2 regions of the Pseudomonas sp. CGJS7 genome follow, and region 2 is predicted to be linked to the other one. Evidence: riboswitches for the same ligand, from Rfam matches in the RefSeq annotation. Region 2 holds a riboswitch; the other holds the start of a gene.
What was found. Region 2 has a riboswitch for glycine ahead of V7787_RS20590 (trimeric intracellular cation channel family protein). Riboswitches for the same ligand answer to the same signal wherever they lie in the genome.

Region 1: linked by a shared signal. The riboswitch ahead of gcvP (aminomethyl-transferring glycine dehydrogenase) and the one ahead of V7787_RS20590 (trimeric intracellular cation channel family protein) in region 2 are both predicted to bind glycine.

What each region holds. Positions count from the first base shown of each region.
Region 1 is NZ_JBAMDI010000088.1:29,881-45,084, reverse strand. It holds gene V7787_RS36365 (vWA domain-containing protein) at 1-394, opposite strand, end outside; gene V7787_RS36360 (aromatic ring-hydroxylating oxygenase subunit alpha) at 499-1,620, shown strand; gene V7787_RS36355 (amino acid permease) at 1,625-2,968, shown strand; gene V7787_RS36350 (phosphocholine-specific phospholipase C) at 3,096-5,186, shown strand; gene V7787_RS36345 (hypothetical protein) at 5,295-5,846, opposite strand; gene V7787_RS36340 (siderophore-interacting protein) at 6,212-7,120, opposite strand; gene V7787_RS36335 (multidrug effflux MFS transporter) at 7,299-8,570, opposite strand; gene V7787_RS36330 (VOC family protein) at 8,567-9,025, opposite strand; glycine riboswitch at 9,365-9,459, shown strand; gene gcvP (aminomethyl-transferring glycine dehydrogenase) at 9,666-12,524, shown strand; gene V7787_RS36320 (hypothetical protein) at 13,322-13,750, shown strand; gene V7787_RS36315 (hypothetical protein) at 13,935-14,294, opposite strand; gene V7787_RS36310 (sensor domain-containing diguanylate cyclase) at 14,457-15,204, shown strand, end outside.
Region 2 is NZ_JBAMDI010000033.1:72,305-87,508, reverse strand. It holds gene V7787_RS20625 (DesA family fatty acid desaturase) at 1-280, shown strand, start outside; gene V7787_RS20620 (hypothetical protein) at 497-667, shown strand; gene V7787_RS20615 (hypothetical protein) at 746-919, shown strand; gene V7787_RS20610 (hypothetical protein) at 1,125-1,406, shown strand; gene V7787_RS20605 (kanamycin nucleotidyltransferase C-terminal domain-containing protein) at 1,531-2,349, shown strand; gene V7787_RS20600 (hypothetical protein) at 2,457-3,443, shown strand; gene V7787_RS20595 (ABC transporter ATP-binding protein) at 3,440-4,183, shown strand; glycine riboswitch at 4,487-4,594, shown strand; gene V7787_RS20590 (trimeric intracellular cation channel family protein) at 4,746-5,351, shown strand; gene V7787_RS20585 (uracil-DNA glycosylase family protein) at 5,355-5,933, opposite strand; gene V7787_RS20580 (MFS transporter) at 6,254-7,918, opposite strand; gene V7787_RS20575 (DcaP family trimeric outer membrane transporter) at 8,269-9,678, opposite strand; gene acs (acetate--CoA ligase) at 9,983-11,935, shown strand; gene V7787_RS20565 (endonuclease domain-containing protein) at 12,067-12,432, opposite strand; gene V7787_RS20560 (response regulator transcription factor) at 12,580-13,248, shown strand; gene V7787_RS20555 (hypothetical protein) at 13,260-13,805, shown strand; gene V7787_RS20550 (hypothetical protein) at 13,841-14,194, opposite strand; gene V7787_RS20545 (PAS domain-containing hybrid sensor histidine kinase/response regulator) at 14,251-15,204, opposite strand, start outside.

The sequences.
Region 1 (15,204 bases), on a different contig from region 2:
ACATCAGGAACAGCCACGGCCGGGTGTAGGCGATGCCGGCGGCCTTGAAGCGCTGTTTTTCGTTCTCGACCTCGAGCAAGGCCAGATCGATCGCGCGGCCGGTCGGGGTGGTGCCGTCGGCCTCAAGCACGGGCGCGGTGAAATCCATCGCGTCGCACCAGTCGCCGACCACCTCGGCATGGTCGAAACCGCCGTAACGCACCACCAGCACGCGCACCCGCTTGGCCGCGATCACATCGCCCTTGAGCTCGGTTTCCAGCAGCTTCAGGCCTTCGTTCAATTGCTGGATCGGCGCGCCCATCATGCTGCCCGAGCAATCCAGCACCAGCACCAGCGGCGTGCGCTGTTCGGTGTTGTCGACCAGGGCTACATCGGGGATAGCGGACTGATTCATGGCATTCCCTTGCTTTGGAGTAGCCCGAGTATAGCCACCCGCGGGCCGCGCGGGGCCGCAATAGCGGCTTTGCGCCCGGCCCGGCCCGGGCGGATACTGCGGCCATGACCGAGCCCGCCGCCAACGTCATCGCCCGCCTCCGGCCCGATCGCGCCGATCTCGCGCCGCAGCCGCTGAGCCACGCCATCGCCCTGCCCGCGCGCTATTACGTCGAGCCCGGCATGGCCGCGCTGGACCGCGCGGCGATTTTCGATCGCGGTTGGCAATTGATCGCCCACCTGTGCCAACTGCGCGGCGCCGGCGATCATGTGGTCGCCGACTTCGCCGGCCTGCCGGTGATCGCGGTGCGCGGCAACGACGGCGAGATCCGCGCCTTCCACAACGTCTGCCGCCACCGCGCCGGGCCGATCGCCAGCTGCGACGGCCTGGCCGCGCGTTCGCTGCGCTGCCGCTATCACGGCTGGACCTACGGCCTGGACGGGGTGCTGCGTTCGGCGCCGGAGATGAATCACGCGCCGGATTTCGATCCGGCCCAGGTGCGCTTGCCGGCGCTGCAAGTGCGGGTGTGGCAAGGCCTGGTGTTCGCCGCCGCCGCGACCGCGATGGAGTTCGACGAATTCGTCGAAGGCATCGCCGCGCGCATCGGCCAGACGCGCGATCTGGCCGGTTACGGCCACCACCACCGGGTCGGTTATGAGGTGGCCTGCAACTGGAAGGTCTACGTCGACAACTACCTGGAGGGCTACCACGTCCCGCACATCCACCCGGGCCTCAACCGCCTGCTGGATTACCGCAGCTACATCACCGAAACCGCACGCTGGTATTCCTATCAGTGGAGTCCGCTGGAAAGCGGCGAAGGTTTGTACGGCAGCGGCGATGCGCTGTATTACTGGATGTGGCCCAACACCATGCTCAACATCCTGCCCGGCCGCCTGCAGACCAATCGGGTGGTGCCGCTGGGCGCGGAGCGTTGCCGGGTCGAGTTCGATTTCTACTACACGCCCGACGACTCGGGCGAAGCGCGCGCACGGCGCGAAGCCGATCTGGCCTTCAGCGACGAAGTGCAACTGGAAGATCTGACCATCTGCGAAGACGTGCAACGCGGACTGGCCAGCGGCTCGTACGTGGCCGGGCGCTTGAATCCGCTGCGCGAGAACGCCGTGCACCATTTCCAGGAACTGCTGCGCGAGGCCTATCGCGCGGCCTTGGCCGCGAGCGGCGACTGAGCCGATGGGCGCCGACGGCCTGGAGCCGGACGCGCCGGCATCGCAAGCGCCGCACGCAGCGGCTGCGCGCCGGCCGCTCGGGCTGTGGGCGGCGACCGCGCTGGTAGTCGGCAACATGATCGGCAGCGGCGTGTTTCTGCTGCCCGCGGCGCTGGCCCCGTACGGCGGCATCAGCCTGATCGGTTGGGCGATCACCTTGTGCGGCGCCTTGCTGCTGGCCTTCACCTTCGCCCGCATGGCCATGCGCTGGCCGCAGAGCGGCGGCCCTTACACCTATGCGCATCGCGCGTTCGGCGACACGGTCGGTTTCATCGTCGCCTGGAGCTATTGGATCTCGATCTGGTGCGCCAACGCGGCCATCGCGATCGCCTTCGCCGGCGCCGTCGGCGCCCTGGTTCCGGCGCTGACCGCCACGCCCGCGCGCGCGGCGGCCTGCGCGCTGGGCGCGTTGTGGCTGTGCACCGCGATCAATCTGCTCGGCGTGCGCGAAGCCGGGCGCGTGCAGATCGTCGCCACCGCCTTGAAGTTGCTGCCGCTGCTGTTGTTCGGCGTGGTCGCGCTGTGGTGGCTGGATCCGTCGCAAGCGCTGCGGCCGTTCAATCCCAGCGGGCTGTCGCCGGCGCAGGCCGCGCATGCGACCGCGGCGTTGACCTTGTGGGCGCTGCTGGGCCTGGAAGCGGCCACCGTGCCGGCCGGCTCGATCGAAAATCCCGAGCGCAACGTTCCGCGCGCGACGGTGTTCGGCACCTTGCTCGCCGGCATCGCTACGGTACTGGCCTGCACCGTCGTGGTCGGCCTGTTGCCGATCGACAGCCTGAAGCAATCGCAGGCGCCGATGGCCGACGCCGCGACCGCGCTGTGGGGCGCCGGCGCGGGCATCGCCTTGGCCGCGGTGTCGGCGGTGTCGTGCCTGGGCGCGCTCAACGGCTGGACCTTGCTGTCGGGACAATTGCCGCTGGCGGCCGCGCGCGACCGGGTGTTCCCGCAGTTGTTCGCGCGCATCGACAGGCGCGGCACGCCGTGGCTGGGCGTACTGATCGGCAGCGCGCTCGCCTCGATGCTGGTGCTGGCGAACTTCAGCCGCTCCCTGGTTCAGGTGTTCGTGTTCTCGATCCTGCTCTCGACCGCGGCGACCTTGCTGCCCTACCTCGCCGGCAGCGCGGCCTGGCTGATGCGCGGCGAAGGCCGCAGCCGCACCGTCGCCGCCTTCGCGCTCGCGTTCAGCGTGTACGCGCTGGCCGGCATCGGTGCGGAAGCGTTGCTGTGGGGCGCGGTGCTGGTGATCGCCGGGCTGCCCGTTCATCTATTGCTGCGGCTGCGAGCGCGCGCGCGCACTTCCGCGAGCTAGCGCACAAGTCGTCTCACCGGTCGGTATGCGGTCACAGCAATGCCATACGCGCGCAGCACGCTGCGTGTGCGGTTGCCCGCCGCTTCCCCCAGCCACCGCTCCCCAGCGGATTTTTCGCCCGGACCCCATGACCGACCAACCCGACTCCCAACGCCGCGGCTTCCTGCGCGGCGCCGCCGGCGCCACTGCCGCCGGCCTCGCCCTGAATCTGTTCCCGCCCGCGATCCAGAAGGCCCTGGCCATTCCCGCCGCGCGCGTCACCGGCACCATCCGCGACGTCAAGCACGTGGTGATCCTGATGCAGGAGAACCGCTCGTTCGACCATTACTTCGGCGCGATGCGCGGCGTGCGCGGCTTCGGCGACCGCTTCCCGATTCCGCTGCCCAGCGGCAAGCCGGTGTGGCAGCAGACCAATGCGCAAGGCCGCGAAATCCAGCCGTACCACATCGACACCAAGACCACGAGCGCGCAGCGCATCGACGGCACCCCGCACAGCTGGCCCGACGCCCAGGCCGCCTGGAACAACGGCTTGATGGACAAGTGGCTGCCGGCCAAGACCGAGCGCTCGCTCGGCCATTACCGCGAAGCCGACATCCCGTTCCAGTACGCGCTCGCCAACGCCTTCACCCTGTGCGATGCGTACCACTGCTCGCAGCAGACCGGCACCAACTCCAACCGCCTGTTCCATTGGACCGGCAACAACAATCCCTCCGGCGACGGCGGCGGCCCGGCGGTGGCGAACAACTTCGACGATCTCGGCCCGCCGACCGAAGGCTATTTCTGGACCACTTACCCCGAACGTCTGGAACGCGCCGGGGTGAGCTGGAAGCTGTACCAGGACATGGACGACAACTTCACCGACAACCCGCTGGAAGGTTTCCGCCAGTTCCGCGCCGCCGCGCCGGGTTCGGCGCTGGCCGAAAAAGCGCTGAAGACCTGGACCCTGGACGATCTGGCCGCGGACGTGCGCAGCGGCCGCCTGCCGCAGGTGTCGTGGCTGGTCGCGCCGGCCAAATACTCCGAACACCCGGGCCCGTCGGCGCCGATCTGGGGCGCGGACTACACCGCGCGCGTGCTCGATGCGCTCACCGCCGATCCGGCGGTGTGGGCGAGCACGGTGCTGATCGTCAACTTCGACGAGAACGACGGCTTCTTCGACCACATGCCGCCGCCGGCGGCGCCGTCGCTGGACGCCGACAACCGCCTGATCGGCGGCTCCACCGTGGATCTGCGCGGCGAACATCACCTCAGCCGCAGCGGCCCGGCCTACGGCACGTCGAGCGATCCCGCGATCTACTACAGCCGTCCTTACGGCCTGGGCCCGCGCGTGCCGATGTACGTGATCTCGCCGTGGAGCCGCGGCGGCTGGATCAACTCGCAGGTGTTCGACCACACCTCGGTGATCCGCTTCCTGGAAAAACGTTTCGGCGTGATCGAGCCCAACATCGGCCCGTGGCGGCGCGCGGTGTGCGGCGATCTGACCAGCGCGTTCAATTTCTTCGACCCGCACCACGAACCGATCCCGACCCTGCCGGATACCTCCAACGCCGACAGCATCGTCGCCGAGCAAAGCAAGCTGCCCAAGCCCAAGCCGCCGGCGGTGGCGAACGCGCCGCAGCAGGAACGCGGGATCAAGCCCTCGCGCGCGCTGCCTTACGACTTGCAGGTCGGCGAACGGGTCGAACGCGATGCGCGGCGGATCCGCCTGAGCTTCGCCAACACCGGGCGGGTCGCGGCGGTGTTCCACGTCTACGATTTGCTCGAACCCAATGCGATCCCGCGCCGCTACACGGTCGAACCCGGCAAGTCGCTGCACGGCGACTGGAGCCTGAAGACCGGCAGCGCCCGCGCCTACGCCTTGCAGGTGTTCGCGCCGAACGGGTTCTTCCGCGAATTCCGCGGCTCGCTGCACGGCAGCAACCCCAGCGTGACCACGATTGCCGACCTGCGCCTGCGTCGGCGCAAACTGATCCTGGCCCTGCGCAATCCCAACCGCAAACCGCTGCGGCTGGACATCGCCGACGAATACGGCTTGTACGAATCGCGGCTGGAACGCCTCGGCGCCGGCGCGGTGCGCTACCGCGCGATCCGGCTCGACGAAAGCCAGCAGTGGTACGACTTCGCGATCACCGACGCCAACGATCCGGAGTACTACCGCCGCCTCGGCGGGCGCCTGGAAACCGGCGAGCACGGCATCACCGATCCGGGTTTGATTTGAGGCCGATACGGATAGGGCACGCCACCCTGCATCCCTTCCCGGCGATTTGCCGGGAAGGAACGAAGCGTTCATCCGCTACATTCAGAGGGTCAGGCTCTCTTTCCCCTATCACTCGCAACGCGGGGCCACGGTTTCAAGCATGCCGTGACTTGAGGCGTAGCTCGAGTCTGTCCTTCGGTAAATCGCGCCAGTGCCTGCGCCGTCCTTCCAGAACACCAACATGATCGTCGCTTGCTCGGCACGGAACTTGGCGTCTTGAATCATCTGCCGTCCCGTATTCCTGTACTGCGCGGCCATCCAGGCTTTGTAGGTCGCGAACGCGAGTTGCTCGCGATCCACATCGCCCCCAGAGCATGGACCGACCGGAAAGGCAGCGGCGGGCCCTTCCGGATAGATGTCCTCTCCCCCGCCAAAACCGCCGCCGCCGCCACCGCCGCCCGTGCCACCGCTGCCGCCCCCAACGCTTCCGCCGCCATCAGTGGGGTCGCCGACGAATTCGCAAACTTGAATCGGCTGAGACGGATGCACGATGCCGTCAACCACGACCGAACCTCCGGGCATGGAGCGACACATGAGCCCCACATCCGCTTTTACCTGCGTCGTCGCGCAAAGCAGCAGCGCGACGGCGAATACTGCGCGCTGCCAATACCAAGCATTCATAACTCTCCCCTTGTCCATTGTTTTCCCCAGATTGCAAACGCCCAGCGACCTCGAAATCCCGCTCTCACCCGACAGTCCGCTCGGCCAAATCAACTTAGAATCTGAGCAAGCCGCCAACAAGCGCCCCCTGTAATAAATGCCAGGTACCAGTACACCGACGGGCGCATCGATGCTGATCTATACGACGCTCCGTCGCAGCGCTCTGGGCTGGAGTGAGCCGTTCGATCCCGCCTAAGTTGGAAACCGGCGAGCACGGCATTACCGATCCGGGTTTGATCTGACCCGGCAATCGTTCCGGCGGCGGGAACGGCGCAAGCTGCTTCCGTCGCAATCCGGCCCTGCGCAGTCGCTCGCACGAGCGCCGGTCAATCCAACACCCGGCCCTTGCGCCAATACCCCATAAAGCTGATTGCCGACTTGGCGAAGCCGCGCTCAGCCACCAGATGCCGGCGGATCGCCATCACCGCGCCGGCCTCGCCGGCGATCCAGGCGTAGAAGTCCGACGCGGCGGCCTCGGCCTGCTCCCACAGGATGTCGCGGTCGATATCCACCTCGGCCAGCGCCGTTTCCTCGGTCTGCGTCCGCGTCGGCGTCAGCTGCGCCGCGCGGATCGCCGCGACCAGACGGGCGCCGTAGTCGGCCGGGGTCGCATCGCGATGCTCGGCGCGCGGCAGCCAATGGATCTGCATATCGCGCGGCCCGTGCAACGGCACCGCATCGGCGCGCAACGGCACTTCGATGAAAGCGCGCACTTTCGGCGGCCGCGCCAACGCCGCCAGCGATTCGAGAATGCCGGCCACCGCCGGCAACGCGGTCTCATCGGCGATCAGCAGCACTTCGCTCACATCTTCCGGCGGCTGCCATTCCACTCCGCCGGCTTCGGCTTGATCGGCGTGCGGCGCCATCAGCACCAGTCGGTCGCCGGGCCTGGCGCTCATCGCCCAACGCGAGGCCGGGCCGGCATCGCCGTGGGCGGCGAAATCCACTTCCATCTCGGCCGACTCGGCGCGCAATGCGCGGATGGTGTAGGTGCGCATCGGCGAACGTTGCGCCGGGTGCTGATCGCGGTAACGCGCGTACCAATCCTCGCCGCGCGGCACGCTGAGCTCGCCGGCGTCGTTGGGAAAGAAAATCTTGATCCGCTGGTCCGGACCGAAACTGCGCGCCTGCGCCAGCGAATCGCCGGTGAAGACGAAACGCAGCATCGACGGACTCAGCTCGATGCGCCGGCGCACCGAGACATCGAACAAATGGAAGGTTCTGCGTTGGGCCATGGCGGCGCCTCCTGCATGAGCGTGTGCACATGGCTGGGAGCGCATTCAAGCGGCCTGGCTGCCGGTGCGGCGCATCGGCGCCGCGGTCGCAGCTTACGCCCGCGCGGCCGCGCTGAGGTTGCACGGCTTGGCCGGATCGAGGCTGCGCCGCCCGATCCGGCCACGATGGCCGGACGGACTACAGCGAGTCCTGCGGCTCCACCACCACCGCATCGTCCGGGATGCGCGCGCAGGCGGCTTTCGACACCAGCGCCTCCCAGCGCCAGAAGCCCCAGGCGATCGCGGTCAACACCGAACCTGCGATCGCCAGATGCAGCGCGCTGTCGCTGAGCAAGGGCGAGATCACCCCGGCCAACAAGGCGTTGACCACCAACCCGGAAAACGCCTGCAACGACGACGCCGAACCGCGCTGATGCGGGTACATGTCCAGGATCGACAAGGTCACGATCGGAAACACCAAGGCGATGCCGAACGCGCCGATGCACATCGGGATCACCGCCCACGGCACCTGCGGCGCGTCGGTCCACAGGTTGTAGCCCAGGTTGATCGCCAGCGCGAGCGCGCAGAAGCCGAAACCGATATTGACCAGCCGATCGCCGCTGACCTTGCCGGCCGCACGCCCGGATACGAACGAACCCAGCACCATGCCGCCGATGGTCGGCACGAAGAACCAGGCGAACTCGCGTTCGTTGAGCTTGAGGATGTCGAGCACGAACGCCGGCGCCGAGGCGATGTACAAGAACAGCGCGCCGAAATTGAACGCGCCGGCCGCAGTCAGACGCTGGAAGCGCGGGTTGAGGAAGATCGCCACGTAATCGCGCAGCAAACGCTTGGGCTTGAGCGCCAGCCGCGCCTGCGGCGGATGGGTTTCCGGCAGCAGGAAGATCACCGCCGCCAGCAGCATCGCCGAGAACGCGACCAGGAACCAGAAAATCGCCGGCCAATGCGCCCAGCCCAGAATCCAGCCGCCGATGATAGGCGCGATCGCCGGAGCGATGCCGAAAATCATCATCACCTGGCTCATCAACCGCTGCGCGTCGTCGCCGTGCAGCACGTCGCGGATCACCGCGCGGCCTACGATCAGGCCAACACCCGCAGACAAGCCCTGCACCGCGCGGAAGAAAAGCAAAGTAGGCAGGCTTTCCGACAGCGCGCACGCGACCGAAGCCAGGGTGAACACCACCAGCCCGCCGATGATCACCCGCCGCCGCCCGATCGCATCCGACAACGGCCCATGCACCACGCTCATCAGCGCATACGCCACCAGATACACGCTGATGGTCTGCTGCATCTCCAGCTTGTCCGCGCCCAGCTCGTTGGCCATCGCCGGAAACGCCGGAAAGATGGTGTCGATGGAGAACGGCCCGAACATCGCCAGGCCGCCCAGCAACAGGGCCAGCCGGCGCATCGACAAGGACGTCTTCGCGGGAGTTGCGGCGGTTTCGCTCATCGGCTCGCTGCTTGGGAAACGGTGGAATCGGCCGGCGCGTGCTCGGGCGGGCCCTTGAGTTCGACCACATTGCCTTCCGGGTCGAACAGATACTGCGACGGGCCTTCGCCCTCGGCGCCGTAGCGCGACCCGAAATCGCCGATGCGCGCGCCGTGCGCTTGCAGGTGGGCGACGATGGCCTCGTGGTCGAACGGCTCGGCGCGCAGGCACAGGTGGTCCATGTTGTGGCCCTCCGCGCCCGGCCCGGCGCCGCCGGCGCGGCCGAGCTTGCCGTCGATGTCGACCAGATCGATCAGCGAACTGCCGGCGCGCAGTTGGACCAGACCGATGGCGTCCTGGCGCCGCTCCACGCTGCAACCGAGCACGTCGCAGTAGAAGGCGATCATGTTGGCGGTGTCGCGCACCCGCAGCACCACGTGATCGATTTGCAGCAGGCGGAACGGTCTGTCGGCCATGGCCGGACCTCTTCGCATGAATGGGGCCCGACAGCATACTCCCGCGCGGCCCGGCCGATGCCGCAAGACTTGTTTCGATCTGTCCGAAAGCCCTTGTAGGAGCGGCGCGAGCCGCGACCAACCGCAGAGGTTTGGGCGACCGCAGTTACCCGAAGCGTCCGACGGCCGGAAAATGATGCGGGCGAGGATTGCGGGCCCTGGCTTCGGAGGGATGCGCTTTCGTACGTCTCTGCGGTTGGTCGCGGCTCGCGCCGCTCCTACAGGGGCCCAGGCGACGCTCGCCGGGTGACGGACTGAACCACCCCCACCCACCCCGGCACGGGCTATAATCGCCGCTTCGACCACGCGGTGGGAGAAGCGGCCCGGCCCACGCCGGCTCCGCTGCCGAAGGCGCAACGCCCGTAATCGCTCAGGCCCTATACCGTCGCGTGTACAAAACTCTGGAGAGACCGCCCGCCCCGGCCACATCGGAGCGGAACCGGCGCCGAAGGGGCACGAAGCGAGCGCGGACAGGAGCGGCCCCAGCGGCCATCCCCTCCCCTAGCTGCCTGACCGCAGCACGCTTCCAAACTCTCAGGCAAAAGGACAGAGGGGCGCCTCGCGTGCGGCACCGCACGCTGCCTTAGGACGCCCCCTGCCCATGACGAACGTATCCCTGCGCGATCTCGAGCACCACGACGCTTTCATCGAGCGCCACATCGGCCCCAACGACGCCGAGATCGGCCACATGCTGGGGCAAGTCGGCTACGACTCGCTCGAAGCGCTCACCGACGCCATCGTCCCCGGCTCGATCAAGTCGACCCAGCCGCTGGCCCTGCCGCGCGCGATCAGCGAAGTCGAGGCCCTGGCCAAGATCCGCGCCATCGCCAGCCAGAACAAGGTGTTCCGCAGCTTCATCGGCCGCGGCTACTACGGCACCCACACCCCCAACGTCATCCTGCGCAACATCCTGGAAAACCCGGCGTGGTACACGGCGTACACGCCGTACCAGGCGGAAATCTCGCAGGGCCGGATGGAAGCGCTGATCAACTTCCAGACCATGGTCGCCGACCTGACCGGGATGGAAATCGCCAACGCGTCGCTGCTCGACGAAGGCACCGCCGCGGCCGAGGCGATGACCCTGGCCAAGCGTTCGGCCAAGTCCAAGTCCGACACTTTCTTCGTCTCCAAGAACATCCACCCGCAGACGCTGGAAGTGCTGCGCACCCGCGCCGAGCCGCTGGAGATCAAGCTGCACGTCGGCGACGACGCCGAGGCGGCGACGGTCGATTCCTTCGGCGCGCTGTTGCAGTACCCGGACACCTTCGGCGGCGTGCACGACTACCAGGCCGTGTCCGACGCGGTCCACGCGCGCGGCGGCATCGTCGCGGTCGCCAGCGATCTGCTCGCGCTGACCCTGCTCAAGGCGCCGGGCGAATTCGGCGCCGACATCGTGGTCGGCAACACCCAGCGTTTCGGCGTGCCGTTCGGCTTCGGCGGCCCGCACGCCGGCTTCATGGCCTGCCGCGACGCCTACAAGCGCTCGATGCCCGGCCGCCTGATCGGCGTGTCGGTCGACACCGACGGCAAGCCGGCCTACCGCCTGACCCTGCAGACCCGCGAGCAGCACATCCGCCGCGAGAAGGCCACCAGCAACATCTGCACCGCGCAGGTGCTGCTGGCGGTGATGGCCAGCATGTACGCGGTCTACCACGGCCCCGACGGCCTGACCCGGATCGCCCGCCGCGTCCACCGCCAGGCCGCGATCCTGGCCGCCGCGCTGCGTAAGGCCGGCGTCAGCGTCGCCGACGGTTTCTTCGACACCCTGCACGTCAGCGGCATCGACGCCAAGGCGATCCATGCCAAGGCCGCCGCCGCCGGCATCAACCTGCGCGAGATCGACGCCGCCAGCCTCAGCCTGAGCCTGGACGAAACCGTCGCCCGCGAAGACCTGACCGCGCTGGCCGGCCTGTTCGGCGCCGCGCTCGACATCGACGCGCTGGATGCTTCCACCGCCGACGCCATCCCGGCCTCGCTGGCGCGCAAGTCCTCGTTCCTGCAGCACCCGGTGTTCAACACCCACCACAGCGAACACGAGCTGCTGCGCTACATGCGCTCGCTGGCCGACAAGGATCTGGCGATGGATCGCACCATGATCCCGCTGGGCAGCTGCACCATGAAGCTCAACGCCACCGCCGAAATGATCCCGGTGACCTGGCCTGAGTTCGGCAACATCCACCCGCTGGCCCCGGCCGCGCAGACCGTCGGCTACAAGCAGCTGATCGACGAACTCGAAGCGATGCTGGTGGAGTGCACCGGCTACGACGCGGTCAGCCTGCAGCCCAACTCCGGCGCGCAGGGCGAATACGCCGGCCTGCTGGCGATCCGCGCCTACCACCGTTCGCGCGGCGAAGACCATCGCGACATCTGCCTGATTCCGGACTCCGCCCACGGCACCAACCCGGCCTCGGCGCAGATGTGCGGCATGACCGTGGTCGTGACCAAGACCGACAGCAACGGCAACGTCGATGTCGAAGACATCCGCCGCAACGCCGAGAAGTACAGCAGCCGTCTGGCCGCGATCATGATGACCTACCCATCCACGCACGGCGTGTTCGAGGAAGAGGTGGTGGAGATCTGCGAGATCATCCACAAGCACGGCGGCCAGGTGTACACCGACGGCGCCAACATGAACGCCCTGGTCGGCGTGGCCAAGCCCGGCAAGTGGGGCTCGGACGTTTCCCACCTCAACCTGCACAAGACCTTCTGCATCCCGCACGGCGGCGGCGGCCCGGGCGTCGGCCCGTGCGCGGTCAAGTCGCACCTCGCCCCGTTCCTGCCCAAGACCGTCGATGGCGAAGGCGTGGTCGGCATGGTCAGCGCCGCCAGCTTCGGCTCGGCCAGCATCCTGCCGATCTCGTGGATGTACATCACCCTGATGGGCACCCAGGGCCTGCGCAAGGCGACCCAGGTGGCGTTGCTCAACGCCAACTACATCGCCAAGCGTCTGGCGCCGCATTACGAAACCCTCTACACCGGCCGCAACGGCCTGGTCGCGCACGAGTGCATCCTCGACCTGCGCCCGATCAAGGACGCCACCGGCATCAGCGCCGAGGACGTGGCCAAGCGCCTGATCGACTTCGGCTTCCACGCCCCGACCCTGAGCTTCCCGGTCGCCGGCACGCTGATGGTCGAACCGACCGAGAGCGAATCGCAGCACGAGCTGGACCGCTTCATCGACGCGATGATCCAGATCCGCGACGAAATCCGCGCGGTCGAAGACGGCCGCCTGGACCGCGAAGACAACCCGCTCAAGCACGCCCCGCACACCGCCACGCAAGTCACCGCGAGCGAGTGGACCCGCGCTTATCCGCGCGAGTTGGCCGCGTTCCCGCTGCCGTCGCTGAAGCTGCAGAAGTACTGGCCGCCGGTGTCGCGCGTGGACAACGTGTACGGCGACAAGAACGTCATGTGCGCGTGCATTCCGATCGATGCGTATAAGGAAGAAGTCGAGGCATAACTAAAACTCATCTACTTCAATCAGAGTTCGCGAACAGGCCCCGTCGAAATGCGGGGCCTGTTCGTTTTGGAAAATCAGAATACTGGCAACTTCGAATTACACCGCCCCTGCATCAATAATCCACCATTAAGAACATAAATCTCATCACGCTCTAAGAAATTGGCTTTCATGTCCATAGTGGAGATCATGGGTACCTACTCGAAGTACCAATACAACTAACTTTCCCACAAATCTCCTGATAAGATCGCCCCAGAATGGACTCTCGGAAGGGTCGAATGTCTTCAGAAGAACCCCATAACACATTGCCAGTAATCGCTGGCGCGGATGGTCAGCAACAGCGGCCTCCCGAACCCACTCCTGTACCGAGAACTCCATTCCCAAGCAGCCAACTAATCTCCGCACTTGATAGTGCCGCCAATAGCGGGCGCGGGTTCGGGAGTGAGGGAGCGAATGCCTTGGTCGTAGGTATAGCCACCCATCTTGATAACGAGATCCGAGAACTTAAAGGAAAGCTCTCGCGACTTGAATTCCAGCACGACCAACTAGTGAAAAAGAACCACCAGAACGAGCTAGAGGTAGCGCGCCTAAATAGCGAGGTAAGCACGGCCAAAAACTCAGCCGGCTACACAAAAGTCTTCCTGGGCATCACGGGCATCTTAGGCCCAGTAGGCTTTGGACTTGTACAAGACCCTAAACTTCTGGGGTTTGGTTCAACAGTACTTGCCATAGCCGTCATATCGGGAGCTCTTGGTCTGTTCCCCCGATTCATCAAACGACTCCTGTAACAGGACCTGCCAGTGAACTTCACGACTTCACTTCGCGACATCATCGTCGACACAGTGCGAGCGCCAGGGGTTCCGAATGCGGAATGCATTTGCTTGCGCGCCATTGATTATGTAGACACAACAAATCTTGGGATGATGATCGGGTACAGAATCCCAAACGGCACGGTCACCCCGCTAAGAGACAGGTTGTTTTGGTTTGGTGGCACTTATTTGCCGCCAAATACTCAGATCAACCTTTTTACGGGAGAAGGAGCCTATAACATGTCAGAGCTTGGCAACGGCTCATACCTACACAACATGTTCTGGGGCCAGCCTTTCACAGTGTTCAATTCATCCGAGATCGTGCCAATCCTGTTTCGCGTTCAGCACGCAAACATAGGCACTGCACCCTCGCCAATTGCCTTGCCTTACCTCGATGAAGTTCTGCGCTCACCGCGTTGAGGGAGACCGCCGAATGTGATTGAGCGCTCCTCATCGGCGCCCGAACCAATTCGGAATAAACCAGACACGGCAGACGAAGCGCCATAGCCTCTATCGCCCTGGAAACGCTACGTCAACGTCTCGCGGCAACCTCGAGAATCTGTCTTACCCAGCGCAGCCGGCCACTTACCGTCCTACGGGGTCGTCACCAAGGCGTCCAACGCCACCAAGGACGCGGCGGATGATCCGGCGGATGCAGGTCGCGGATGATCGATCGGTCGGCGACGGCCAACTCATACGCGGTCCAGGCGATGGGGTCGTGATGCCGGTCCGGCCGGTTGTCGCGCGCCCCGCTGCCGGCCCGGACGATGCCGCCGTGGGTCCGGTCCCAGGCCAGGTCGGCATCGCCCGCCGACAGGCCAAGATCGACCAGCGCCTGCCGGACCCGCTCGGGTTCCCAGCCCTGGCGGCCGCGATCGATCACCTCGCTCACCACGTCGTGCAAGCTCGTCCGCTCCGGCAGCGCGATGTCCAACGCCTGGTGCTCGATCCGTTCCTTCGGCATGTCCGGCCCTCCTGTTGGCCCGTGCGCTCGCTGCGCAGCTTATTCGGCGCCGGTTACCGGCGGCAAACCGCTGTGCCTGCCGGCCTGAATGCGGGCATCCTTCCGCCACACTCCCTCACCCTGCCGGCGATATACTGCCGCGGTCGCCGGGGGGTGATTGCAATGAATATGCAGGAACCACAACTGCAGACGTTCTCCGAGCGCCTGCTCAAAGTGATCCAGACCCAGACCGAGATCGCCAAGCTCGGGCTGGACCTGGGCGGGGTGATGGACCTGGTCGCCAACCGCGCGCAAACCCTCACCGGCGCGGTCGGGGCCGTGGTCGAGCTGGCCGAAGGCGAGGACATGGTCTATCGCGCCGCCGCCGGCATCGCCGAGTCCAGCCTGGGCATGCGCCTGAGCCGCGGCGCCAGCCTGTCGGGCCATTGCGTGGCCGCCGGCGCGCCGCTGCGCTGCGACGATTCGGAAACCGACCCGCGGGTGGACCGCGCCGCGTGCCGCGCGGTCGGCCTGCGTTCGATGATCGTGGTGCCGCTCAAGCATCACGAATCGGTGGTCGGCGTGCTCAAGGTCATGTCGCGGATACCGCACGGCTTCGGCGACGACGATCTGCATCTGCTCGACCTGATGTCGGGCCTGATCGCCGCGGCGATGTACCACGCCGCCAAGTACGAAACCAACGAGCTGTTCTACCAGGCCACTCACGATGCCTTGACCGGCCTGCCCAACCGCGCGCTGTTCTACGACCGCCTGCGCCACAACCTGGCCCAGGCGCACCGCGAATCGCGCCGCATCGGCATCCTCAATCTCGACATGGACGGGCTCAAGCCGGTCAACGACCACCTCGGCCATCGCGCCGGCGACGCCGCCATCCGCGAATTCGCCGAACGCATGAAACAACTCGCCCGCG
Region 2 (15,204 bases):
GCGCCGCCTGCGCAAGGGCCTGGCCGACGGCGGCCGCTGGCTCGACGACGGCGCCCGCACCCGTTTGCAGAACTGGGTCGACGAACGCCCGCGTATGGCCACCCTGGCCGATTTCCGCCAGCGTCTGGCGCAGGTGCTCGACGACCGTTCGCACGACGCGCAAGCCACCCTGCAACGTCTGCACGCCTGGTGCGTGGAGGCCGAAGCCAGCGGCATCCACGCGCTGCAGGCGTTCTCGGCGCGGTTGAAGGGCTACGCGCTGGCGCCGGCGCGCTACTGAGCCCACGCCCCGGCGGCGATGGAAAAACCCGCGCAGCGATGCGCGGGTTTTTTATTGTGCCGGCAGCCGCAAAACCGGATGCGGGTAACGGATCGACGCGCCAGCGCGGCGCACAGTAGGCCGCCGGTCCGGACGGCCCGGCGCAATCGCCACCCGACGGCGCGTTCGCACAACGCGGACGGTCGCCGGTGCGCGCATCCATCAAGGAGAAATGCGATGAAGATGTTCAGGATGAAACGCTACAACGCCATGGTGTTCGCCGCAGTGTTCGCCGCCGCGGCCGGTTTCGGCATGGCCCATGCCGACAACGGCGACAGCTTCGGCTGTCAGCCCTGGCCGGGCTGCGATTTCGGCGGCGGCTGGGCGTTCTGCTGCGTGCCCGAATAAGTTCGGCTTCGACGACCTGCAAGGAATACGGCCGGCCGCGCGTCGGTCCGGCCATCGTCGTTCACAAGGAGAGAATCGATGAAGTCGCAATCCAGTCGTCGCATCAAGTATTTGCTGTTGGCGGCGGTGTTCGCCGCCGGTATCGGTTTCGGCGCGGCCCAGGCCGATAACAAGTACGCCGAAGGCTGCGCGCCCAAGTCCGGTTGCCAGTTCGGCGGCACCCGTTTGGCTTGCTGCATGGACGACAGCTGATCCCCGGCGCCGCGCGGCCCTGGTGGCCGCGCGGCGTTTTTACCGGGTCCGCTTCGCCGGGTCCGCGCGCGCCCCTTGCTTGCGCCGCGCCGCCGCGTCAGGCTGCGCCATCCCCCGCCGCCGATCCGCCATGCGCCAGCGACCGATTGCCTTCGCGCTCCGCCTTTGTCTGTGCTTGTGCCCGGCGGTCGCCGGCGCGCAGGTCGTGACTTCCACCGGCGACTACCTCTCGCGCATGGACGTCGACGGCGACGGCAAGATTTCGCTGACCGAGTACCAGGATTGGCTCAGCTACGCCTTCGATGCGATGGACGCCAACCACGACGGCGTGCTCGATGCGCAGGAACAACCGGCGCGCGGGCGCGGCGCGGGATCGGCGTTGACCCGCGAGCAGCATCGGCAGACCTTGGCCGAACGTTTCCGCAAGCAAGACCGCAACCACGACGGTTGGCTCGACGCGCGCGAACTGGCTTCGCCGCCGCAATAAGCGCTTGACGTCGCTGCGCGCGCGCAACCGGTGCGCAGCGCGTCGCGTCGATTCCCAGGCACGCGTCGCAATGCCCGGATCGCGCGATTGCCGCATCGCGATCGCCGGTGTTTACTAACCGGCTATGGAATACGCACTGCCCCAAGGCGAACTGGACGATCTGTTCGCAGGCCCGCAATCGGTCGCCGGCGAGCACCGCCGCGAACTCATCGACGAAGTGGTCGAACAACTGCGCCGCCGCCACGGCGAGCGCTTGCTCGCGGTGGCGCTGTACGGCTCGACCGCGCGCGACAGCGACGGCCCGTACTCGGACATCGAACTGTGGGCGGTGCTCGACGACGGCGCGTTCGGCGAGGACTTCGACGAGTCGCTTGAGTGGGTGCACGGCCGCGGCAAGGCCGAGGTCAATCTGATGTCGCGCACCGCGGTGGAGGCCTACGCGCGCGAGGTCGATGAGCACTGGGCCGTGAGCCACGGCCAGTTCGTGCACGCGCGCGCGCTGTGGATCGCGCCGGACCACGGCACGCTGGTGGAAACGCTGCGCTCGCTGGCCGCGCATCCCGACGATGCGCAGGTCGATCAGGCGATGGCCGAGGTGGTGGTCGGCGAGTTGTACGAGACCCTCGGCAAGCTGCGCAATCGCTATGCGCGCAAGCCGCTGGCGTTGCTGGCCGGCGGCTTCGCCTACGATCTGGCCTGCCTGATCGGCCTGGCCGAACGGCACGTATTCGTATCGGCCGGCAGCATGTTCGACGAAGCCGCCGATCTGCCCGCGCCGGACGGCACCCTGGCCTTGTTCCAGTTGGTCGCCCAGGGCGATCTGAGCGATGAGGCGGCGGTGACGGCGGCGATCGAGCGGGTTTGGGCCGGCTTGCAGGCCTGGGCCGGCGAAGTGGCTTTGGATGCGGCGCTGTTGCGGCGTTGCGTGGCGGGCCAGCGCTGAATCGTCGTCGGCCGCGCTGGCGGCCGCGCGGATGCGCGACCAAAGGCACTGGATTCCCGCGTTCGCGGGAATGACGATAGGGTCAGTTCACTGCCCGGCGCATGCGCATGCCGATGTTGCTGCATCCCTGGATCCACGAAGCACGCCTCGCGCTCGCGCGCGGCGGCGGTTGGCGTCGCTGGCGGATGCGCGCGGCGCTGGTGGCCTTGGGCGTCGCCGCGGTGGTGTGCTTGCGGCTGTGGAGCGCGGAAGCCGCCGCGTTGCCGGCGGCGCTGCCGCGCTTGATCGCGCAACTGCCGTTGCCGTTCGGACTGCTGGCGCTGGTGTTCGCCTATGGCTTGGCGCGCGGGCGCTTGATCGCGCTGGACGACACCCTCCGCCACGGCTGGTGGGCGGCCGCGCCGATCGAACCGGCGCGCGCCACTCGTACCTTGGTAATGCTGACGCTGATCGCCGGATTGGCGGCGATGCTGGTGGTGGCCTTGGCGCTGGCCGTACTCGGCGGCGATAGCCAGGCCCAACGCGGCGCCGGCGCGATTCTGATCGCGGGCGTGGCGCTCGGCACCGCGCTCGGTTTGATTTCCGCGCTGCGCCATCGCCGGCATCCGGCCCGGCGCATGCGCGAAGGCGCGCGCCAGCCGTTGTTCGGTCTGACTTGGCTCGACGACGCGCGGCTGCCGCACGTCAGCGATTGGCAACGCCGTGAAGCGTTGCTGCGTTGGCGTCGCGGCGGCCATGCGTGGATGATCGGCGCGGTGCTGTTGGCCATGCCCGGCTCCACCGGCGCGGCCAGCGGCGCGGGCGTGTTGCTGATCGCCATCGCCCTGGCCTGGTTCAGTCTGGTGGTGCAGGCCTGCGCCGAGGCGAGCGCGGATGCGGAAAGGTTGTTGACCAGCACCGCGCGCGCGCCGCATGCCTTGGCGCGCGCGGCCTGGCGCTATCCCGCGTTCGCGTTCGCTTGCGCGGCGGCGTTCGCCGCGGCCGGCGCCGCGCTGTTGTCGCTGGGCTGGCGCGCCGCGCCGGTGTTGCTGGCGATACTGGCGGTGCTGTGCTTGCCGGCGCTGCGTTCCTTCCATCGGGGCGCGCCGCGATGACCGCGATGTTGGAACTGCGCCGGCTGCAGCACCGCTACGATGAGCATGCGGTGTTGCACGGCATCGATCTGAGCCTGCCGGCGGGCGAATTCGCCGCCTTGATCGGCCCCAACGGTTCGGGCAAGACCACCTTGCTGCATTGCCTGGCCGGCATTCAGCGGCCGAGCGGCGGGCAGGTGCTGATCGGCGGCCACGACATCGCGCGCACGCCGCTGCCGGCCAAGCGCTTGCTCGGCTTCGCGGTCGATCCGGCGCGCTTGCCGCCGCTGCTCAGCGGGCGCGAATGCCTGCGTCTGTTCGCCGGCGCGCGCGAGTTGAGCGAGATACCGGCAGCGACGTTGGCGCTGGCCGACACCTTGGCGTTGACGCCGATGCTGGATCGGCGGATCGGCCAATACTCGCTGGGCACGCGGCAGAAACTGGCGATCGCGCTCGGCCTGCTCGGCGAACCGCCGCTGCTGGTGCTGGATGAGCCGCTCAACGGGCTCGACCCGCTCAGCGCTTATGCGCTCAAGCGGCACCTGCAACAGCTCGCGCGCGAGCGCGGCACCACGGTGCTGCTGGCGACGCATTCGCTGGACGTGGCCGAGCGGTTCATCACCCGCGCGGTGCTGTTGATGGACGGGCGTTTGCGTCGCCAATGGTCGGCCGATGAGCTCGATGCGATCCGCGCCGATCCGCGCCGTTCGCTGGAGCAATCGATGGTCGAGGCCTTGGCCGATTCCGAGCCGCCGCGTTGATGGATGTCCGAATGTAGGAGCGGCGTCCCACAGGGATTTCCTTCGGTCACAAGCCGCGACCGCGACATCGGGCTTGCGTCGTTTGTGCGGTGTCGCGGTCGCGGCTCGCGCCGCTCCTACAGGGGGCTTCAGGTCGCCGCTCGGTATTCGGGCTGCCAAGGGCGGGTTTTCGTGAAGTCCGCATCTTCGCTAACTGCTACCATGCGCCCGTTCGCAGAAGAGTGGCGCCGGCCCGCAGGCCGCCGAAGGCGCAGGCTCCCATAATCGCTCAGGCTCGGCCGTCAGGCCGGAACACTGCAACGACATCGCCGATCTGGAGAGAGGCCGCCATGCGGCCCACCGAAGGGGCAAGCGGCCGCCGGCGCGAGCGTCGGGCCGCCCAAACTCTCAGGTAAAAGGACAGCGGGAGCGGCGCCGCGGCTCAGGCCTCGGAGACGACTGTGCGATGCGCGGCGGATGCCGCGCGTTCGCGCGCGCGATGCGGTGGCTGCCATCGCTCACGCCCGTTCGTTTTCGTCGCCGTCGCCGCGGTTCCCCCGTGTTGGTCCGACGGAGTTCCGCCGTGTTGCTGCAAATCATCTACCTCATCGCCATCAGCGCCGAAGCCATGACCGGCGCGCTGTCCGCCGGGCGTCGGCGCATGGACCTGTTCGGCGTGGTCATCATCGCCAGCGTCACCGCGCTGGGCGGCGGATCGCTGCGCGACATCGTGCTCGGTCACTACCCGCTGGGCTGGGTGCGCCATCCCGAGTACCTGGCCTACACCATCGGCGCGGCGATCGCGGCGACCTTCCTGGCCAAGAAGCTGCACTATCTGCGCCGCGCGTTCCTGTGGCTGGACGCGCTGGGTTTGATCGCCTTCACCCTGATCGGCTGCACGGTCGCGCGCGAGGGCGGGCACCAGCCGGCGATCGTGGTGATCGCCGGCATGCTCACCGGCGCGTTCGGCGGGGTGCTGCGCGATGTGCTGTGCAACGAGATTCCGTTGGTGTTCCAGCGCGAGTTGTACGCGGTGATCTCGTTGCTGACCGGCGTGGCGTATCTGTTGCTGCTGCGTCTGGGCGTGGCCGAGAACGCGGCGATGCTGGCTTGCCTGGGCGCCGGTTTCGCCTTCCGGCTGCTGGCGATCCGCTACGAGTGGGAGATGCCCAAGTTCGTGTACCAGTAAGCGTTACTCGGCCAATACCTGGGCGACGCGTTCGCGCAGTGTCGGCACCAGTTCCCGTTCGAACCACGGATTGCGCTTCAGCCACAGGTTGTTGCGCGGACTGGGGTGCGGCAGCGCGAGCAGACTCGGCCAGTGTTCGCGCCATGAGGCGACCGCCGCGGTCAGCGACGCCGCGGCGGGCAAGTGGCGCGCTTGCGCGTACTGGCCGACCGCGAGGGTCAGCCGCAGGTTGCGCAGATGCGGCAACAACTTGGCCTGCCAGGTCGGCGCGCATTCCGGGCGCGGCGGCAGATCGCCGGACTTGCCCTTGCCAGGGTAGCAGAACCCCATCGGCACGATCGCCACGCGCGCGGCATCGTAGAACCTCGTCCGATCCAGCCCCAGCCAATCGCGCAAACGCTCGCCGCTGGCGTCGTCGAACGGAATGCCGGACTCGTGCACCTTGCGTCCCGGCGCCTGCCCCGCGATCAGAATCCGCGCCCGCGCATCGGCCTGCAGCACCGGCCGCGGCGCATGCGGCAACTGCGCCGCGCAGACGGTGCAGGCGCGGATCTCGCGCAGCAGGGCGGGCAAATCGGCCATGCGTCTATCGTACTGCGCGACCAGAAATTCGGTACCCAAAACAACACCCGCCCCCAACTAAACCCCACCGAAGGATTCCCCCCTTTGAAAAAGGGGGGCTAGGGGGGATTCGCTCTTGCTCTTCATCCCCGCGAATGCGGGGATCCAGGGCTCTATCGCGACATATCTCTGAAGTCTCTGGATCCCCGCCTTCGCGAGGATGACGATAGGTGAGAGGCGTTAAGGCTAATCGCCCTATCGATTCGCGATCCCAACCACCTGCCCCAAAAAACTACGCCGGCTCAAGGCCGGCGCAGTTTCATCGAATCAAGCCCACCCGCTTACGCGGTGATATCCCGATCCTTGGTCTCCGGCAAGAACAACGCCCCGATCACCACAGTCATCGCCGCGACGACGATCGGATACCACAACCCGCTGTAGATATCGCCGGTAGCGGCGACGATGGCGAAGGCCGTGAACGGCAGGAACCCACCGAACCAACCATTGCCGATGTGATACGGCAACGACATCGAGGTGTAGCGGATCCGGGTCGGGAACAACTCGACCAGCCACGCCGCGATCGGCCCGTACACCATGGTCACCAACAGCACCAGGAAGGTCAGCAGCACGATCACCATCGGCGTGTTGATCTGCGCCGGATCGGCCTTGGCCGGATAACCGGCGGTCTTCAACGCTTCGCTCAATTGCTTGCCGAATTCCTCCGACTTGGCCTTGAACGCCGCGCTGTCGAGCGCTTCGCCCTCGAAGCTGGTCAACGACGCCGCGCCGATGCTGACCGTGGCGACGCTGCCGGCCGCGCCGGGCGCGTTGTTGTAGGGAACGCCCTTCTTGGCCAGCGCCGACTTGATCACGTCGCAGGATTGCTTGAACGCGGCCTTGCCGACCGGGTCGAACTGGAACGCGCAACGCTGCGGATCGGCGGTGACGGTGACCGGCGACGCCGCGACCGCGGCTTCCAGCGCCGGGTTGACGTTATGGGTGAGCGCCTTGAACACCGGGAAGTAGGTGAACACCGCGATCAAACAACCGGCCAGCACGATCTTCTTGCGCCCGATCTTGTCCGACAGCCAACCGAACAGGATGAAGCCGCCGGTCGCCAGCGCCAACGCGATCGCGATGAAGATGTCGGCTTGATTCGGGTCCATGCCCAAGGTCTTGGTCAGGAAGAACAGCGAGTAGAACTGGCCGCCGTACCACACCACCGCTTGACCGGCGGTCGCGCCGAGCAGCGCGAGCAGGGCGATCTTGCCGTTGCGCGAGAAGAAGCTCTCGGTGATCGGCGCCTTGGAGGTCTTGCCTTCGGCCTTCATCTGCTGGAACAGCGGCGACTCGGCCAACTGCATGCGGATCCACACCGACACGCCGAGCAGCAACACCGAGAACCAGAACGGGATGCGCCAGCCCCAGGCTTCGAAGTCGTCCTTGCCCAGCCAGTTGCGGCAGGCCCAGATCACCATCAGCGACAGGAACAGGCCGATCGTCGCGGTGGTCTGGATGAAGCTGGTGTACAGGCCGCGCTTGCCGTTGGGCGCGTGCTCGGCGACGTAGGTGGCCGCGCCGCCGTATTCGCCGCCGAGCGCGAGGCCCTGCGCCAGGCGCAGCACGATCAGGATCACCGGTGCGGCGATGCCCATGGTCGCGTAACTGGGCAGGATGCCGACCAGGAAGGTCGACAGGCCCATCAGCACGATGGTGACCAGGAAGGTGTACTTGCGTCCGATCATGTCGCCCAGCCGCCCGAACACCAGCGCGCCGAACGGCCGCACCGCGAAACCGGCGGCGAACGCGAGCAGGGCGAAGATGAACTGGCTGGTCTCGTTCAAGCCGCCGAAGAACTGCTTGCCGATGATGACCGCGAGCGAGCCGTACAGATAGAAGTCGTACCACTCGAACACGGTGCCCAGGCTCGAGGCGAAAATGACTTTCTTGTGACCTTTGGTAAGCGGCGTGCTGGAGGGCGACGCCTGTGTCGCGGTGCTGGACATATCTGTTCCCCCGAACAGTGGGAAGGAGCGGGTCGTGGCCCGCCGAGATTTACTTCTGGTCAACCGGTGCTGTGGATGCGAAAGCGAGTGCGGGTTGGGTTGCCATGCTTGTTTTAGTGCTTGGGTTGCTTTGATTTCTTCTAGTGCATCTAGCGTTTCTAGTGCTTCGATTGCGATGCCAGCTTCGAGCTGGAGGCGAATCCCCAGCCCGTCATTCCCGCGAACGCGGGAGTCCAGTGCCTTTCGTGCGAGAACGTTTGAAGTCGCTGGATTCCCGCGTTCGCGGGAATGACGGGACGGGGAACGACGAGCGGGGGGCGGCGACGTGGCCGCTCCCACCCGTCGAACCATCAGAAGCTGTACTTCACATGCGTCTGCAACCGATTCAACTCGCCCTTGTCGCCGCTTTCGATCTCGCGCTGCCCCCAGATGTACTCCGCGCCGATATCGAGCTTCGGAATCGGGGTGTAGATCAGGTTGACGTGCGCGGACTGCGCCGACTTGGTGATGCCAAGGCCGGTGAGCGCGGTGTTGTTGTCGTACTGCGCGCGCGAGTAGAACAGGTTGCCGCGCAGCTTCGGGCTGAACACGTGTCGCCAGCCGACGAAGCCGGAGATCAGGTCGATGTTCTCCAGATCGCCGGCGCCGTCGAGCACCGCGTCGTTGTTGAGCGCAAGGCCCACATAGCGGCCGATGCCGCTGCCGGCGGTGACCATGTAGCGCAGATCGTCGCTGGCGCCGAGGTTCCATTTGCCCGACACGCTGAGGCCATAACCGGAACTGGAATCGTTGACCCGTCCGGCCTGGTACTTGAGCTGACGCGCCAAGGCGCCGACGCTGAAGTGGCCCCAATCGCCCTTGGCGGTGTAGCGCGCGGTCACGTCCGGCACCGCGCCGTCGTCGCCGGCCACTTGCGCCATGTTGCCGCGGAACGGGGTGTAGACGGTTTCCGGGTTTTCGATCGAGAACGACCACGGGCCGCTGGTGTAGCGCAACTGCGCCTGACGCACGAACACCGTGCCTTCGGTCGGGCCGAGGAAGTCGACCGTATCGGGCAGCGCGTTGGCGTCCTGGAAGTTCGACCAGGTCTGACCGGCCAGCCACTTGTTCCAGGTCACGTAAGCGTGGCGCAGGGTCAGCGCATAAGTGTTGGTGGCGATTTCGTTGCCGGTGAAGGCGGTCGAGCCGCCGCCGAACAGATCGAATTCCAGGTAGCCCTTGAGCTTGTCGCCGCTTTCCAGGTCGGTGTCGGCGGCGAACCAGAAGCGCGAGAAGTTCGCGCCCATGTCGGTGTCGGCGCTGCCTTCCTTGCCGTTGCCGCCGCCGACCGGAATGGCCTTGGGCACGTAGAACAAACGGCCGACCGAACCGTCGGCGATATCGCCGTCGTTGGTCGAGGTGACCGAGGAATCGAGCTTGATGAAGCCGCCGTAGCTGAAACGCGTGCCCGGGTTGCCGGCAGTGCTGATGGTGGTGGCCTGGATCGGATTCTTGACCGGCGCCGCCGCGACCGCCGGCGCGCTGGCCTGCGCGGCCTTGACCTCGGTGACCTGGGTCTGGACCTGCTGCTGTTGCGAGACCAACTGCTGGACCATGCGCTCGAGTTCGACCACCCGCGCTTCGAGTTCTTTTTCTTTCGCGGTCTGGGCCAAGGCCACGCCGGGCAGCATCAGCGCGACCAGCAAGGCGCAGGCCAGCGGTCGCCGCCGGATCGTCGCGCGCGCCGCGGCGCTGCGTGTGAGCACGCTAGTGCAAGTCATGATTCCCTCCCAAGGAACGCCGCCCGAACGGTGCGGCCGCAGGCAGCCTCGCGCCGGCGTCGGCCGGCCACCATTCGCCATTGGTCGAAAACGGCAACCTGTCTGCGCGGCTTACGACCAAGGTCTAAACCGGGGCCTCAGCGAGGTTTGTTGCGATGCGGCACACTGTCGATCCTGCCGTCGCCGCGTCCATCGCCGGCCTCGAGCGCGCCACGGGACCGACCGGGCAAGACCTGCCGGGCGTCGCCTGCGCTATAAAAACACCCTTGCCTGTTTCGACTACGCCAGCCTTCCGGAGCCGTCCATGAGCCACCCCGCCAGCGTCTATCCCATCGACGAGGCCTTCGCCGCCAAGTCCCGGTATGCACGCGAAGACTATGAGCGCCAGTACGCCGAATCGGTCGCCGACCCGGACGCGTTCTGGGGCCGCATCGCGCAGCGGCTGGAGTGGTTCAAGCCGCCGACCAAGATCAAGAACGTCAACTACGACCTCAACGATTTCCGGATCAAGTGGTACGAGGACGGCGAGCTCAACGCCAGCGTCAACTGCCTGGACCGGCATCTGGCCGCGCGCGGCGACAAGACCGCGCTGCTGTTCGAACATGACGATCCCAGCCTGCCGGCCGAGCCGATCAGCTACCGCGAGCTGCACGCGCGGGTCTGCCGCCTGGCCAATGCCCTGCGCAACCTCGGGGTCAAGAAGGGCGACCGCATCACCATCTACCTGCCGATGATTCCCGAGGCGGTGGTGGCGATGCTGGCCTGCGCGCGGGTCGGCGCGATCCATTCGGTGGTGTTCGGCGGATTCGCGCCCAACTCCATCGCCGACCGCATCGCCGACTGCGCCAGCAAGCTGGTGATCACCTCCGACGAAGGCCTGCGCGGCGGCAAGAAGATCCCGCTCAAGGCCAACGTCGACGCGGCGCTGAAACTACCCGGCACCAACTCGGTCGAGACCGTGCTGGTGGTCCGTCACACCGGCGCCGCGGTCGACATGCAGATGCCGCGCGACCGCTGGTACGAGGCGGTGGTCGAAGGCCAGCCGGACACCTGCGAGCCCGAGCGCATGAACGCGGAAGACCCGTTGTTCATCCTCTACACCTCCGGCAGCACCGGCAAGCCCAAGGGCGTGCTGCACACCACCGGCGGTTATCTGACCTACGCCGCGTTCACCCATGAAGCGGTGTTCGACCTGCGCGAGGACGACGTCTACTGGTGCACCGCCGACGTGGGCTGGGTGACCGGCCACAGCTACATCGTCTACGGCCCGCTGGCCAACGGCGCCACCGCGCTGGTGTTCGAGGGCGTGCCCAACTACCCGGACGTGTCGCGCTTCTGGAACGTGATCGACAAGCACAAGGTCACGATCTTCTACACCGCGCCGACCGCGATCCGCGCGCTGATGCGCGACGGCGACGAACCGGTCAAGAAGACCTCGCGCGCGTCGCTGCGCTTGCTCGGTACGGTCGGCGAGCCGATCAATCCCGAAGCCTGGCGTTGGTACTTTGAGGTGGTGGGCGATTCGCGTTGCCCGATCGTCGACACCTGGTGGCAGACCGAAACCGGCGGCATCCTGATCACGCCGCTGGCCGGCGCGATCGACCTCAAGCCCGGTTCGGCGACCAAGCCGTTCTTCGGCGTGCGCCCGGCTTTGGTCGACGCCAATGGCGGCGTGCTGGAAGGCGAGGCCGAGGGCAATCTGGTGCTCACCGATTCCTGGCCGGGGCAGATGCGCACGGTCTACGGCGACCATCCGCGTTTCATCGAGACTTACTTCAAGACTTATCCGGGCAATTACTTCACCGGTGACGGTTGCCGTCGCGATGCCGATGGTTATTACTGGATCACCGGCCGCGTCGACGATGTCATCAACGTCAGCGGCCACCGTATCGGCACGGCTGAGGTGGAGAGCGCGCTGGTGTCGCATCCCAAGGTCGCCGAAGCGGCGGTGGTGGGGTTCCCGCACGATCTGAAGGGGCAGGGCATTTACGCTTACGTGACCTTGATCGCGGGCGAAGCGCAGAGCGATGAGTTGCGCAAGGAACTGGTGGCGTGGGTGCGCAAGGAGATCGGGCCGATCGCCACGCCGGATCATCTGCAGTGGGCGCCGGGGCTGCCGAAGACGCGCTCGGGCAAGATCATGCGACGGATTTTGCGCAAGATCGCGGAGAATGCGCCGGATCAGTTGGGCGATACCAGCACCTTGGCGGATCCGTCGGTGGTGGAGAGTTTGGTCAACGAGCGGCTTGGAAAATAGTCGGGCGGGTAAGAGCAAATCCCCCCTAGCCCCCCTTTTTCAAAGGGGGGAACAGCAAGCCAGTGGTTACGGATCCGTCATCGCCTCGGGTTCCCCCCCTTTGAAAAAGGGGGGCTAGGGGGGATTTGCTCTTAGCCCCGAAGCCGCCGCGCAACCACCCGATAAATCTCCTCCATCACCGCCTCCGTCTCCCGCAACACCTGCAAATTGTCGAACCGCACCACCATCAACCCCAGCGAACCCAACGCCGCACTCCGCCGCCCATCCGCCTCAAGCCCCAACGGCGTCAGATGCTGCGACCCATCGACCTCCACCACCAACCCCGCAGCCGGCGCATAAACATCCACGATGTACCCCAACAACGGCTTCTGCCGATAAAACTGCACCCCCAACACCTGCTTGCGCCGCAGCCCATACCAAAGCCGCCGCTCCGCCGCGCTCATCCCGGACCGCAGCCCGCGCGAAGGATTTCTGAGACGCCGTTCATAGGGCTGCATGGCCCTATTGCGCCACCTTCACCCATCGTCCAATAGCCGCCGACACCCCGGTTGGCCGTAAGATTTCCGCTGAAAGCATCCTCGGCCCATGCCCCGCCGTGCGCCGCCGCAACCTCGCAGTACCGTTTCGCCACCAGGCTCGCCCCCATGCCTACTTTGTTGATCGCCGACGACCACCCGCTGTTCCGCGAAGCCCTGCGCGGCGCGGTGGCGAGGGTGCTGCCCGACGCGGCCTTGCGCGAGGCCGACAGCGTCGACGCGCTGTACGCCCTGGTCGAGGCCGAATCCGACGCCGATCTGTTGCTGCTCGATCTCAACATGCCCGGCGCGCAAGGCTTCAGCGCCCTGGTCCACCTGCGCGCGCTGCATCCGCAACTGCCCATCGTGGTGGTGTCCGCGCGCGAAGAACCGGCGACCATGCGCCGCGCGCTCGATCACGGCGCGGTCGGCTTCATCCCCAAATCCGCCGACGCCGCCACCCTGGGCGAAGCTTTGGCGCGCGTACTCGACGGCGACCGCTGGGCCCCGGCCGCGGCGCTGGCCGCGCCGGCCGCCAACGCGGAAGAACACGACGCCGCCCAGCGCCTGCGCGATCTGACCCCGCAACAGTTCCGGGTGCTGCAGATGCTGGGCGCGGGCCTGCTCAACAAGCAGATCGGTTACGAACTGGGCGTGTCCGAGGCGACGGTGAAAGCGCACGTGACCGCGATCCTGCGCAAGCTCGGCGCCAACAACCGCACCCAGGCGGTGCTGATCGCCGGGCGTTTGGCCTTGGATCCGGGGGCGATCGTGCCGCCGCCGGAAGAGGCGGATTGATCGTAGCGGCCATGATCGCCACAGCCGGCAGCCGCGGACTCGGCAAGATCGGGCGTGCGATGAGCGTCGGCGCGGTCGCGTTGATGCTGTTGTCGCCGCTGGCGTGCGCGGCGGCAGAGCCGGCGCTCGAATGCGATTTCGATCAGGCCTATTTGGCCAAGCGCCTGCAACAGGCGGCGTCGCGCAACGGCGGCGCGAGGCTCGATGCCGCCGACAAAACCGCGACTTGGCGCTTGCGCAACGGCGAGACCGTGCAGGTAACGCACGGCGGCTGCGTCGATCTGGGCACCACGGTCCGGCTGATCTACGCCAAGGGGCGGCCCGCGCCGTCGCGCGAGGCGGCGGTCGAACGCATCATCGGTATCGCCGAGCGGTATTGGAGCGCCGCCGATGCGCGCCGTATCGAAGCCGCTTATCGACGCGGAAAGCCGCGCGAACGACAGATCGATCCGGGCAAGATCGAGTTGTCCGGCGCGCTCGATCCGGTCGGATTCTCGTTCGAATTCTATATCCTGCTTTCCGGCAGCGAAGTGGAGTTGAGTTGGCAGGAGGCTTGAGGCCGCCGCGGCCGCGCAGCGGCCCAGCGCGCCGATCACTCGCCGTCGGCGATACGTGTGCGCCCTAACCCTAGTTCGCGCATCGCCGTCGCATAAGCGCGGTCCAACTGCATGACCCGCAAGTGCGCTTGCCGCCGCGCTTTGGCGCCTTGGCGCGCTACGCGTTCGGGCGCGTGCTCATCGCGGCGTACTCGATGCGCGGCTTCGATGCTGTCGCGATCGGCGTCGTGGGCGACGCCGAGTACTTCATGCCAGGGCGGATCGGCTTCGAACGGCAGCGGCGACAACGGCGTGTCGTCATGACGCGATCGCGCGCGCCACGCGAAGGCCAACGCGCAGCCGAGCGCCGCAGCGAACAGGGCGATCAGCAATCCGGCGAACGAAGACATTGCGCTAGCGATGAGGATGGTTGCGGGGCGCGGCCAACGCAGTATCGATGCATGCCTCAGACCCGCGCCGTCGGCCGCTGCGCCGCCAAAAACGCCCGCAACGACGCCGGCTTGATCGGCTTGGTCAGCACCCGGCAGCCGCGTTCGCGCGCGGCCAGCTTGAGCGCGTCGCTGCCGTCGCCGGTCAGCAGCGCTGCCGGCAGCGGGGCGCCGAGGCGTTCGCGCAGGGCGTCGATGGTGGCCAGGCCGTCGAGGCGGTCGTGCAGGTGGTAGTCGACCAAGGCCACGTCGGGGTTGTTTTCCAGCAGGGCCAGCGCGTCGTCGACGGTCGCCGCCAACAGCGCGGTCGCGCCCCAGCGGTCCAGCAACGCGCGCATGCCGTCGAGGATCTCGCGGTCGTTGTCGATGCACAGCACGCGCAAGCCCGCGAGCGAATCGCCCAGGCCGGGATGCGCGGTTTCCAGCGGCGCCGCCGGGCGCAGCGCTTGTCCGCACGGCACCGTGATCGAGAACACGCTGCCGTAGCCGATCTGCGAACGCACCCGCAGCGGATGGTCGAGGGTGCGGGCGATGCGCTGACAGATCGACAAGCCCAGGCCCAGGCCGCGTTCGCCGCCGGTGCCGGGTTGGTCGAAGCGGCGGAACTCATCGAAGATTTGTTCCAGATGGTGCTCGGGAATGCCCGGGCCGGTGTCCCAGACCTGCAATTCGACCCGGCCTTGTTCGGGCCGCGCGCGCGCGGCCATCAACACGCCGCCTTCGCGGGTGTAGCGCAGCGCGTTGGCGAGGAAGTTCTGCAAGGCCCGGCGCAGCAGGCGGCGGTCGCTGCGCACCGGCATCGGTTGCAGCGGTGCGCGCACCCGCAGTTGCAGGCCGCGGCCGGCGGCGCTGGGCGCGTACTGCGCGGCCAGTTCGCGCAGCAGTTCGCCGGCATCCAGATCGGCCGGCTCCGGGCGCAGCGCGCCGGCGTCCAGGCGCGAGATGTCGAGCAAACCGTCGAGCAGATCCTC